Linked DNA regions of Anaerobacillus alkaliphilus. The protein of the gene in region 1 interacts with the protein of each later gene in a pairwise test. Links are inferred from orthologs where the notes say so. Each region holds a gene or a part of one and is shown on either strand. Other genes may lie near its edges. The genes, in order: rplL, DS745_RS19525 and obgE.

Region 1 (2,992 bases):
GCGGTGTCGTCCATACTGAACTAGTTGACCTGTCAACTGATTCACCCCTTAAATCTAGCGTTTTAGTTTCGATCTTTTTAGCCAAAACTTTATTTTGACTAATCTTTTGGCCTAGCTGTTAACTAAGCATATATTAGAAAACTCGGTTGCACTTAGCAGTAGTTCAGGTAGCTTTTTCAAACTAGGAGATCAAAACTGTTATATACAAACCTAAGTTTTGCTGATAACATAAAAAATAAATATCTTATAAAGAAAAAGAAAAAGGGTTTTTCACTTAAAAAAACCACATTCATAAAGGCCTTTTTCGAAAGTAAGCACAAGTACCAACCCATGGTTCTAGGCTAAACAAATTAAAAAAGACCAATTTGTTTCAAACACATTTCTTTCTCTAAGTTGTAGTCAAACTATGTACCTATGTGTCCAAGGCAATTACCTAAAATAGCATATTAATGGTAGGATTGATTATATTAGTCTGCCCAAAAAATGGATATTTAAACAGTAAAAATATGATTGACTTTTGAGAAAAAATGAGTTTAAAACGATATTCATACGCATTAAATAACACTAACACAAATGAATTTTTAAGTCAATTGTTTTTTTGCGCGAATAATATAATAACCTTTTGACTTTTTTTGTATTTGAACTTCTCCAAATAACTCTTCTAATTTTTCAATAGCAGAAGGAGCACCTTGCTTCTTTTGAATAACAATCCACAACTCCCCCATATTTTCTAAATGATCATAAGCCTCTTCAAATAATTGATGAATAACCTTTTTTCCAGCTCTAATAGGAGGATTAGATAGGATCGAAGCAAAGCTTTTTCCTTCAAGCGCATTTAGTAGATTGCTTTTTTTAATGGAAACGTTCGTGATATCGTTAAGCTTCGCATTAAGTTCGGATAATTCTAATGCTCTTTCGTTCATATCAACCATTACTAGATTTCTATCTTGTCCTTCCTTAGCCAAAGTTAATCCAATTGGACCATAACCACAACCCACATCTAAAATGTCTCCCTCTATCGATGGGTACTGATATACTTCTAGTAACAAGCGAGTACCAAAATCTACTTCTTTCTTTGAAAATACTCCCGCATCAGATGTAAACACCATTTTAATTCCCCGTAACTCAGAGTCCCATTTTTTACGAGAACTTTCAACCGTCGGTTTTTCTGAATAATAGTGATTCGACACGTTTTATCACACCTTTACTTTATTCACCAAGATTCATTATGTTTATTCTCTTGCTGATCTATACTTTTAGCATCTTACTTTTTATATAAATTAAAAAAACTCGCATAAATGCGAGTTTTTTCATTAAATTACTTAACGTCTACAGCAGCGCCAGCTTCTTCAAGCTTAGCTTTCATAGCGTCAGCGTCTTCTTTAGATACGCCTTCTTTAAGTGGAGCTGGAGCACCATCAACTAATGCTTTAGCTTCTTTTAATCCTAATCCAGTTAACTCACGAACAACTTTGATAACGTTGATTTTAGAAGCACCAGCAGATGTAAGGATTACATCAAACTCAGTTTGCTCAGCTTCAGCAGCAGCAGCACCGCCACCAACCATAGCTACAGGAGCAGCTGCAGTTACGCCAAACTCTTCTTCGATTGCTTTTACAAGGTCATTTAATTCTAAAACAGTCATTTCTTTGATTGCTTCTAAGATTTGCTCTTTACTCATTTTATATTTCCTCCTAGTTATAAGTTAAATTTAATTTTATCGGGCTATTAAGCACCTTGGTCTTCTTTTTGTTCAGCAACAGCTTTTGTAACCAATGCAAAGTTACGCATTGGAGCTTGAAGAACGCTAAGCAACATAGAAAGTAAACCTTCTCTTGAAGGAAGTTCAGCAAGTGCTTTAACTTCTTCTAATGAAGCAAATCGACCTTCGATAATACCTGCTTTAATTTCTAATGCATCGTTCTTTTTCGCGAAGTCATTAAGGATTTTAGCAGGAGCAATTACGTCTTCGTTACTGAAAGCAATAGCCGTCGGTCCTACTAAAACTGAGTCAAGGTCAGTTAACTCAACTTCTGCAGTTGCACGACGTGTCATAGAGTTTTTATATACTTTAAACTCAACATTCGCTTCACGAAGTTGCTTACGTAATTCAGTTACCTGAGCAACATTTAAACCACGGTAGTCAACAACTACTGTTGCTTTGCTGTCACGAAGCTTCGTTGCGATCTCAGAAACTAATACTTGTTTTTGTCCGAATTGTTGTTTTTGTTCACGTACGCTCATATTTACACCTCCTATGATTATTAGAAAATCTTAAGGCATGCCCAAGGTCTTCTATTCACTATCTGTTCGATAGTAGTAAAACCATACCGTTTTTTTGAGGTGATCCTTATAGGAAAAGCCTCCATGCAGACACACGGAGGCTTTTGTTATATTGATTAGATCAACATTTAACAAACCTCGGTAGGAAATTAAGCGTTAGACGCACCTACTGTCTACGGTATGAATTATTCAATTCACAATGGCTAGTATATCTTGTATTAAAGCCTGAGTCAACTGGAACTATTTAGTAGCAGATGAAACGTTAACTTTAATTCCAGGTCCCATTGTTGAAGCTACTGCGATATTTTTCATGTAAGTTCCCTTAGCAGCTGCAGGTTTAACTTTAACTAAAGTTTCAACTACAGTTGATAAGTTTTCAACTAACTTGTTTGTATCGAAAGAAACTTTTCCGATTGGTGCGTGGATGTTTCCAGCTTTATCAACACGGTACTCGATTTTACCAGCTTTGATTTCATTAACAGCTCTTTCAACTTCGAAAGTAACAGTTCCTGTTTTAGGGTTCGGCATTAAACCTTTAGGTCCTAATACACGTCCAAGTTTACCAACTTGACCCATCATGTCAGGAGTCGCTACTACTACATCAAAGTCAAACCAACCTTGAGCGATTTTGTTGATGTAGTCCTCATCACCAACATAGTCAGCTCCAGCTGCTTCTGCTTCTTTTGCTTTTTCGCCTTTAGCGAATACT
Region 2 (4,101 bases), on another replicon or contig:
AACCATATTGCCTTTCATTGTGTACTCATATACATTGCTAACATCATCAAATATTTCCTTACAAGGCTCTGCAACTCCTGGCGAATATGCCAAACTTAAATCATAAGCATTACGTACTGGAATTTTAGATATTGTCTCTAACTTCCCCTTATTAATACGATGCATATGTAAAGCTTCTTCCCTTAATGTTGCCATAAAACCTTCACTCTCCCCTTACTAATTTAGAACCAGGTATTAAAGTGGTCAGACCACTCTCCCTTATTCATTATAACAGATGATGACATTCTGTACATACCCTTACGATTTTAGAACCACATTTCCTTTTCCAAGCATTTCATTAAGAGCTTCTATACATTGATTTGACGCTGTAATTCGAAATTCATCAGACAATTGAACTGTTTGCTTCCGCTCTTCATAATAAAGAATTACTTTACTATTGCCAGGAAACATTTTTAACGTACTTTTTAACTGAACAAGCTTAGTTTGGTTAGCATGATTTTGATCTATTTTTAAGTACAATATACCTTCCTTAATTTGACTCCTAGAAAGGTTTTTTACATCTAAAACCTTAGAGATAATTACTTGCGTTCGTTCGTTGGATACCTCTAGTTTTCCTTCTAAGAAAACTAACTGCCCAATCTTCATTAAAGCAAAGAATTCTCGGTATTGTTTTGGGAAGACGGTCAATTCTAGTTCACCACTCTCATCGCTAAACTTTAAGAATGCCATCTGTTCCCCTTTTTTGGTTTTAACGACTCGAATGGTCTCTAAAAGTCCAGCAAGACGTACAATTCCTTCGCCTTTGGCTAGAGCATCCGCAACCAAGATCCGATTATGAGAATTAGCAACTTCAGAATAGTCCTCAATTGGATGACTAGATAGATAAAAACCTAATGCCTCTTTTTCATAATGAAGTTTTTCAGAATCTTTAAATGGTGGAACTTGTATTCCTTCAGGCACCTTAACTTCTTCATAAAAAAGTTGCGATTGTCTATCCTCTGTTTGTTGCCTCACCTGTTCTCCAAACTCTAAAGCATAATCCAACGTAGCTAAAAGACTTGCTCGATGTTGACCAAAATCATCAAAACTTCCAGCTGCTACTAGTGACTCCAAGGTTCTTCGATTTATATACCTTGTGCTCACTCTAGCACAAAAATTAAAGATATTTTTATAATATCCCCCTTTTTGACGTTCTCGAACAATCTCCTCAATTGCTCTAATACCGACATTTTTTATTGCAGCAAGACCAAATTCTATGTCATTTGAACTACCAATTATAAAACCTGCGCTACATTTATTAATAGAAGGCGTAAGAACAATGATACCCTTCTTCTTGGCATCAATAATATATTGGTTTATTTTTTCAGGTTGTCCAATCGCACTTGTTAATAGTGCAGTGAAAAAAGCGGAAGGATAGTTGGCTTTTAGATAAGCCAATTGATATGATATAACACTATAGGCAACCGAATGACTTCTGTTAAAACCATAATTAGCAAAACGGACAATCAAATCGTAAACATCATTACTAATCTTCTGATCATAGCCCCGCTTTAAACATCCTTGTACAAATCTGTTTCTCTGTTCTTCCAATGTTTCTAATTTCTTCTTACTAACTGCTCTCCTTAAGATATCAGCCTCACCGAGAGAAAAACCAGCTAATTTAGAAGCAATTTGCATAATTTGCTCTTGATAAATAATAACCCCATACGTTTTTTCTAATATCGGCTTTAAGTCTGGGTGAGTATAATTAACTTGGCGTTTATTATGTTTTCCCGCTATGAAAAGCGGAATGTTTTCCATTGGACCTGGCCTATACAAAGCGTTAACAGCCACAATATCTTCAAATTCAGTTGGTTTTAAATTAGATAGCACTCGTCTCATCCCCGGAGATTCTAGCTGAAAAACACCTGTTGTATCACCAACTCCTAATAATTGGAACGTATTTTGATCGTCAAAAGGGATACTTTCCAAGTTAATCTTTTTTCCTTCCATTTGATAGATATGAGAAACAATTTCTTCTAGGAATGATAGGTTTCTTAAACCAAGAAAGTCCATCTTTAATAGACCTATCTCCTCTAAAATTGTCATAGGATATTGTGTTAACAAAACTTCGTAATGGCCTTTTTGTACTGGCACCTTATCAGTTAAAGGGTCCTTACTTATGACGATACCCGCTGCATGAGTAGAAGCATGCCTAGGAATACCTTCAACCCTTTTTGCTAAGTGGAACCAATCGGTTATTACATCACTCTCTTGAATAAGTTTCTGCAAGCTAGGTGTCTCTTTAACAGCCTCATCAATCGTCAAATTTGGTCTTGAAGAAATCTGTTTAGCAACACTATCAATTTGCTTTAAAGGGATTCCAAGGACTTTCCCAATGTCTCTAAGTGCTGCCTTTGCTGCTAGTGTCCCAAATGTGATAATCTGCGCAACATGATTTTTACCATATTTTTGAAAAACATACTCGATAACTTCTTCCCGTCTTGTATCTGGGAAATCAATATCAATATCTGGCATTGTTATACGTTCAGGGTTGAGGAAACGTTCAAAAAGCAAATCATATTTAATTGGATCTACATTGGTAATATGTAAGACATACGCAACTAATGACCCTGCAGCAGAACCTCTTCCTGGTCCTGTAATCATCCCTTTTTCGTGTGCAAATTTCATAAAATCCCACACTATTAGAAAATAATCATTGAACTGCATTTGATCTATAATTTTAAGTTCAAATAGTAAACGCTCTTGTATTTCATCTGTAAGTAGTTTATAACGTGTTAGTAGTCCTTCTTGGCACAACTTAAATAAATATTCTTTTGAATTCACTCCTGCTGGCAGCGGAAACTTCGGTAAAGCATGTTCTCCAAAGTTCAATATTAGATTACACTTATCTGCAATTTTTTTTGTATTTAGGAGCGCTTCAGGAATTTGAGAAAATAGTTGTTCCATTTCCTGTTTAGATTTTAAGTAGTACTCATTTGTATGGAATTCCGTTTTTATTTCCTCTAATGTTGTACCTTGTTCTATCGCCAATAAGCACCTTTGCGCAAGCGCATCTTCTTTCCTTATATACACGACTTGGTTGGTAACTACCAAGTTCATTTGATATTCTCTTGAGAGCTTTACGATTTTTAAATTTAATTCTTTTTCAGTGGCCATACCATGATCATGAATTCCGATGTAAAAGTCGTCTCCAAAATGCGTTTGATATTCTTTTATTGTTAGAAGTGCAAGCTCACTCTTACCTTCCAAAACTAGCTGTTGAATCTCACCTTTGGAGGGAGAACTGATTGCAATTAGGTCTTTACAATATGAAAATAAATGATGTTTTTCAACTTGCTTCTTTTGGTTAGAACCAAGGACCTGAGAAATGCTAGATAGTTTCATTAAGTTTTGATATCCTACCTGTGATTTTGCTAGAAGGATGATCCATGTTTCGTCCTTATTTTTGGTTGTTATACATAGTTCAAGACCAATAATGGGTTTAATTCCCACCTGTTTACAAGCCTTATAAAAAGGAATTACTCCATACAGTACACTTTGGTCAGTGATAGCAATCTCAGAAAATTGCAATTCCTTCGCACGAGCTACAAGCGCCTCAATTTTCGCAGAACTTCTTAATAAGCTATATTCAGTATTGACATGAAGATGAACAAACTCCACGTTCTTTCCCCCTTTTCGAATGGCAGATGCAAAAATTAGACCATTCAACATTCAATCAAAATCACTCGAAACAGAACGTACGATCTTTTTCTTTCATTATATTACTACCAATAGTGAACTACAAATTAGAACTTTTATTTATATCATGAAACCCATAAAAAAAACTCTTTACAAGTATATATAATAACTTTGTCCCATAAGTATTAGTAAAGATAATTAAGAATGAAAATTCCACTTTTTGAAAGGAACTTATCCCTATTAATTTTTTGATCAGATTTTCATTTTACATTCTACATTCAATAAAGGAGAGGCTTTCAGATGGATAAAGAATTTATTGCAACACTGATCATGGATTTTTTTGTCGCCTTTGGTGTGGTAATTGGAGGGGCGATTGTTGGTGGAATAGGTGCATTCTTAATCGGAAAGCCACCGTTGTCC
Region 3 (2,988 bases), on another replicon or contig:
TGGTTCTTGTGTACGAGTAAATGCTGCTCTATTGGTACGATAACCTCACCATGAATTAGTAGCTTTTGGTTATGAATTAAATAATCTAACGTGAGATTGACCGAGCCTTCAATAGCATTTTCAATCGGAACTACTGCAAACTCTACAAGTCCTTTTGCAACACCATCCATACAATCAGGAATTGAAGAAAAGGGAACACGTTTATCATTAGGAAACACAGCTTTTGCAGCAACTTCAGTAAAGGTTCCTTTCGGGCCTAAATAAGCAATTTTGTTCATCCTGTTCTCCTTCCTGGTCCTAACCTAAGCACCTGATCCAATTAACTCTACTTTCTCCACTGCATCAAGATGTTGAATTTGTTTAACCAACTGATCAATCCCAATACTCATTGAAGCTGTTTCAATGGATAACGTGATGGTTGCACGACCTTGAAGCGGAATTGTTTGATTGATCGTTAATACGTTCGAACCCGCTTCAGCAACAACTGACAGTAAGCGTGATAGTGTCCCAGAACGGTCTTCAAGATGTATTGAAAGAGTAATGATCTTCTCCTTCACCATTGTATGAAAAGGGAAAATCCCATCCTTATATTTATAAAAAGCACTTCTACTTAAATCCACTGCTTGAACAGCTTCATTTATTTTTTTCACTTTTCCACTATCTAGTAGGGCTTTTGCCTCTAACGTCTTTTGCATAGCTTCCGGCAAAATATCAGCCCTTACCAAATAGTATTCATCACTACTATTTTTCGACAATGACAACACCACCTGAAATTTCCTATTACTACATTATAAATTTGCAAGACTATTTTGACAACTATTCAATTATGAATTATGAACATTATTTTAGTGCTTTAATGTAAGTATTTTAAATTCTCCAATTCAAAATTCATAATTAGTAATTAAAAAGCTACCTTTGAAGGTAGCTTTTTTAGAATTATTCAATGAATTCAAACTCAAACTTCATAATTCGGACAAGGTCTCCGTCTTTTGCACCGCGTTCACGAAGTGCTTCATCAACACCCATCCCGCGCATTTGACGAGCAAATCTACGTACTGACTCATCTCGGCTAAAATCAGTCATTTTAAATAACTTCTCTAATGCATCACCAGAAAGAACATATGCACCATCATCATCCCTACTAATTTTAAATGGAGCCTCGGCTCTTTCATGACGATAAACAATTCTACTTTCTTCTTCTTCTGGTTCAGTAAGCGGAAATTCACCAGTAACATCCACTTTATCAGCAATAGCTAGAATTAGTTCTCTCAAACCTTGTTTCGTAAGAGCTGAAATTGGGAATATTGGAATATCTTCTCCTAGCTGCTCTTTAAATAACGTTAAGTTTTCCTCTGAACTTGGCATGTCCATTTTATTTGCAACGATAATTTCTGGACGTTCAGTTAAACGAAGATTATATTCTTTCAATTCTTGTTTAATCTTTACGTAATCATCATAAGGATCGCGACCTTCTAGGCCAGACATATCAATAACGTGCACAATTACTTTTGTCCGCTCAATATGTCTTAGGAACTGATGCCCTAATCCGACTCCTAAATGAGCACCCTCGATTAATCCCGGTAAGTCCGCCATAACAAAGCTTCGGCCTTCTTCAACTTCCACCATACCTAAATTAGGTTTTATTGTAGTAAAGTGGTACTCTGCAATTTTTGGTCTTGCTGCCGAAACAACCGATAGTAATGTTGATTTCCCAACACTTGGGAAGCCAACAAGGCCAACATCAGCAAGAAGCTTTAATTCTAACGTGATATTTCTCTCTTGACCTGGTTCACCATTCTCAGCTATTTCTGGTGCTGGGTTTGTTGGAGTTGCAAAGCGACTGTTTCCCCGACCTCCACGGCCACCTTTTGCAATTACGGCCCTTTGTCCATGTTTCACTAGGTCAGCAATCGTTATCTTCGTTTCTTCATCAATCACTGTCGTCCCTGGAGGCACTTTTATAACAAAATCACTAGCATTTTTGCCGTGTTGACTTTTGGATCTTCCATGCTCGCCACGGTCACCCTTGAAATGGCGTTGATAGCGGAAGTCCATTAATGTTCTTAAACCTTCCTCTACCTCAAAGACAACATTTGCTCCACTTCCACCGTCCCCACCAGCGGGACCACCATCAGGAATATACTTTTCACGACGGAATGCAACCATTCCATTACCACCGTCGCCACCTTTAACATACACTGTAACCTTATCTACAAACATCTTTTCACCTCAAAATTATCATTATCCAGTTAGCTTAGCCTGTTAGACTAACTGAATTGTTATATAAAACTCTTCTTTATTAATATAAGATTCCACTAATTGCAACTGTTCATTCCAATTCTGCTCGTTTCCAAGAAATTTATTTATTTTTTCCACTTCTTGTAAACTCCCATGGAAATCAAATGTAAAGCGGGGAAGTTCCTCTTCCATTAACTCAACTGTTAATTGTAGGTGATTTTCTCCATACCGCTCACAGCTTTCGTTTAAGTGATTTGAAAATTCCATGAACCATTGTAATAGCCTTTCATCATATGATTGAAGATCGACACAATCACCAATAACCTCAAACTCTAATTGAAAGTGATTTTTGTTTACCCAGTTGAAAACTAATAGATCACTTGCAAATTTAGGCATATTTAAATTCGAAAGCTTACTTTCATTTTGTGTTTGATTTACAATCTCTTGTATAATTTCCTCGACTCGATCATATTTCTTCAAAGTAAGATTTCCTTTGATCAACTGTATGACATTAAGCCAATCATGCCTAGAATGTCGAAGTATTTGTAAGATATTTCGATCCTCTTTCATATCCAACACCTATTTCCACTAGATTTAGTTTTGCCTGTATTAACAAAACCCTTTCTACCTTCCAAACAAACTTCCTATAAAAAGAATGCCTTGTTAGACAACAAAGCATAATAAACAAGAGTAGAAAATTATTCAACCCAGAATTAACTGCTACCAAGATATTCCGGTCTATGCGCTACA

The links.
Region 2: the proteins of rplL (region 1) and DS745_RS19525 interact in binary tests that used the Escherichia coli proteins (3 or more experiments, as listed by UniProt). The link is inferred for Anaerobacillus alkaliphilus from one-to-one orthologs.
Region 3: the proteins of rplL (region 1) and obgE interact in binary tests that used the Escherichia coli proteins (3 or more experiments, as listed by UniProt). The link is inferred for Anaerobacillus alkaliphilus from one-to-one orthologs.

What each region holds. Positions count from the first base shown.
Region 1 is NZ_QOUX01000019.1:14,398-17,389, reverse strand. The notes cover bases 1-2,834. They hold rplL (50S ribosomal protein L7/L12), read right to left. Parts: upstream 1,682-2,834; coding sequence 1,319-1,681; downstream 1-1,318. Other genes in these bases: rplA (50S ribosomal protein L1), read right to left, coding at 2,524-2,834; rplJ (50S ribosomal protein L10), read right to left, coding at 1,729-2,244; DS745_RS04465 (class I SAM-dependent methyltransferase), read right to left, coding at 582-1,190; rpoB (DNA-directed RNA polymerase subunit beta), read right to left, coding at 1-36. Also shown: more of rplA, read right to left, coding at 2,835-2,992. UniProt on the Escherichia coli protein: The binding site for several of the GTPase factors involved in protein synthesis (IF-2, EF-Tu, EF-G and RF3). Is thus essential for accurate translation.
Region 2 is NZ_QOUX01000046.1:888,992-893,092, forward strand. The notes cover bases 98-4,040. They hold DS745_RS19525 (DNA polymerase III subunit alpha), read right to left. Parts: upstream 3,664-4,040; coding sequence 298-3,663; downstream 98-297. Other genes in these bases: ystJ (NADP-dependent malic enzyme), read right to left, coding at 98-195; ytrH (sporulation membrane protein YtrH), read left to right, coding at 3,982-4,040. In the rest of the region: more of ystJ, read right to left, coding at 1-97; more of ytrH, read left to right, coding at 4,041-4,101. UniProt on the Escherichia coli protein: DNA polymerase III is a complex, multichain enzyme responsible for most of the replicative synthesis in bacteria. This DNA polymerase also exhibits 3' to 5' exonuclease activity. The alpha chain is the DNA polymerase catalytic subunit.
Region 3 is NZ_QOUX01000042.1:128,110-131,097, reverse strand. Bases 79-2,908 are described here. They hold obgE (GTPase ObgE), read right to left. Parts: upstream 2,221-2,908; coding sequence 937-2,220; downstream 79-936. Other genes in these bases: DS745_RS13515 (Spo0B C-terminal domain-containing protein), read right to left, coding at 2,263-2,808; DS745_RS13525 (ACT domain-containing protein), read right to left, coding at 303-755; pheA (prephenate dehydratase), read right to left, coding at 79-278. In the rest of the region: more of pheA, read right to left, coding at 1-78. UniProt on the Escherichia coli protein: An essential GTPase which binds GTP, GDP and possibly (p)ppGpp with moderate affinity, with high nucleotide exchange rates and a fairly low GTP hydrolysis rate.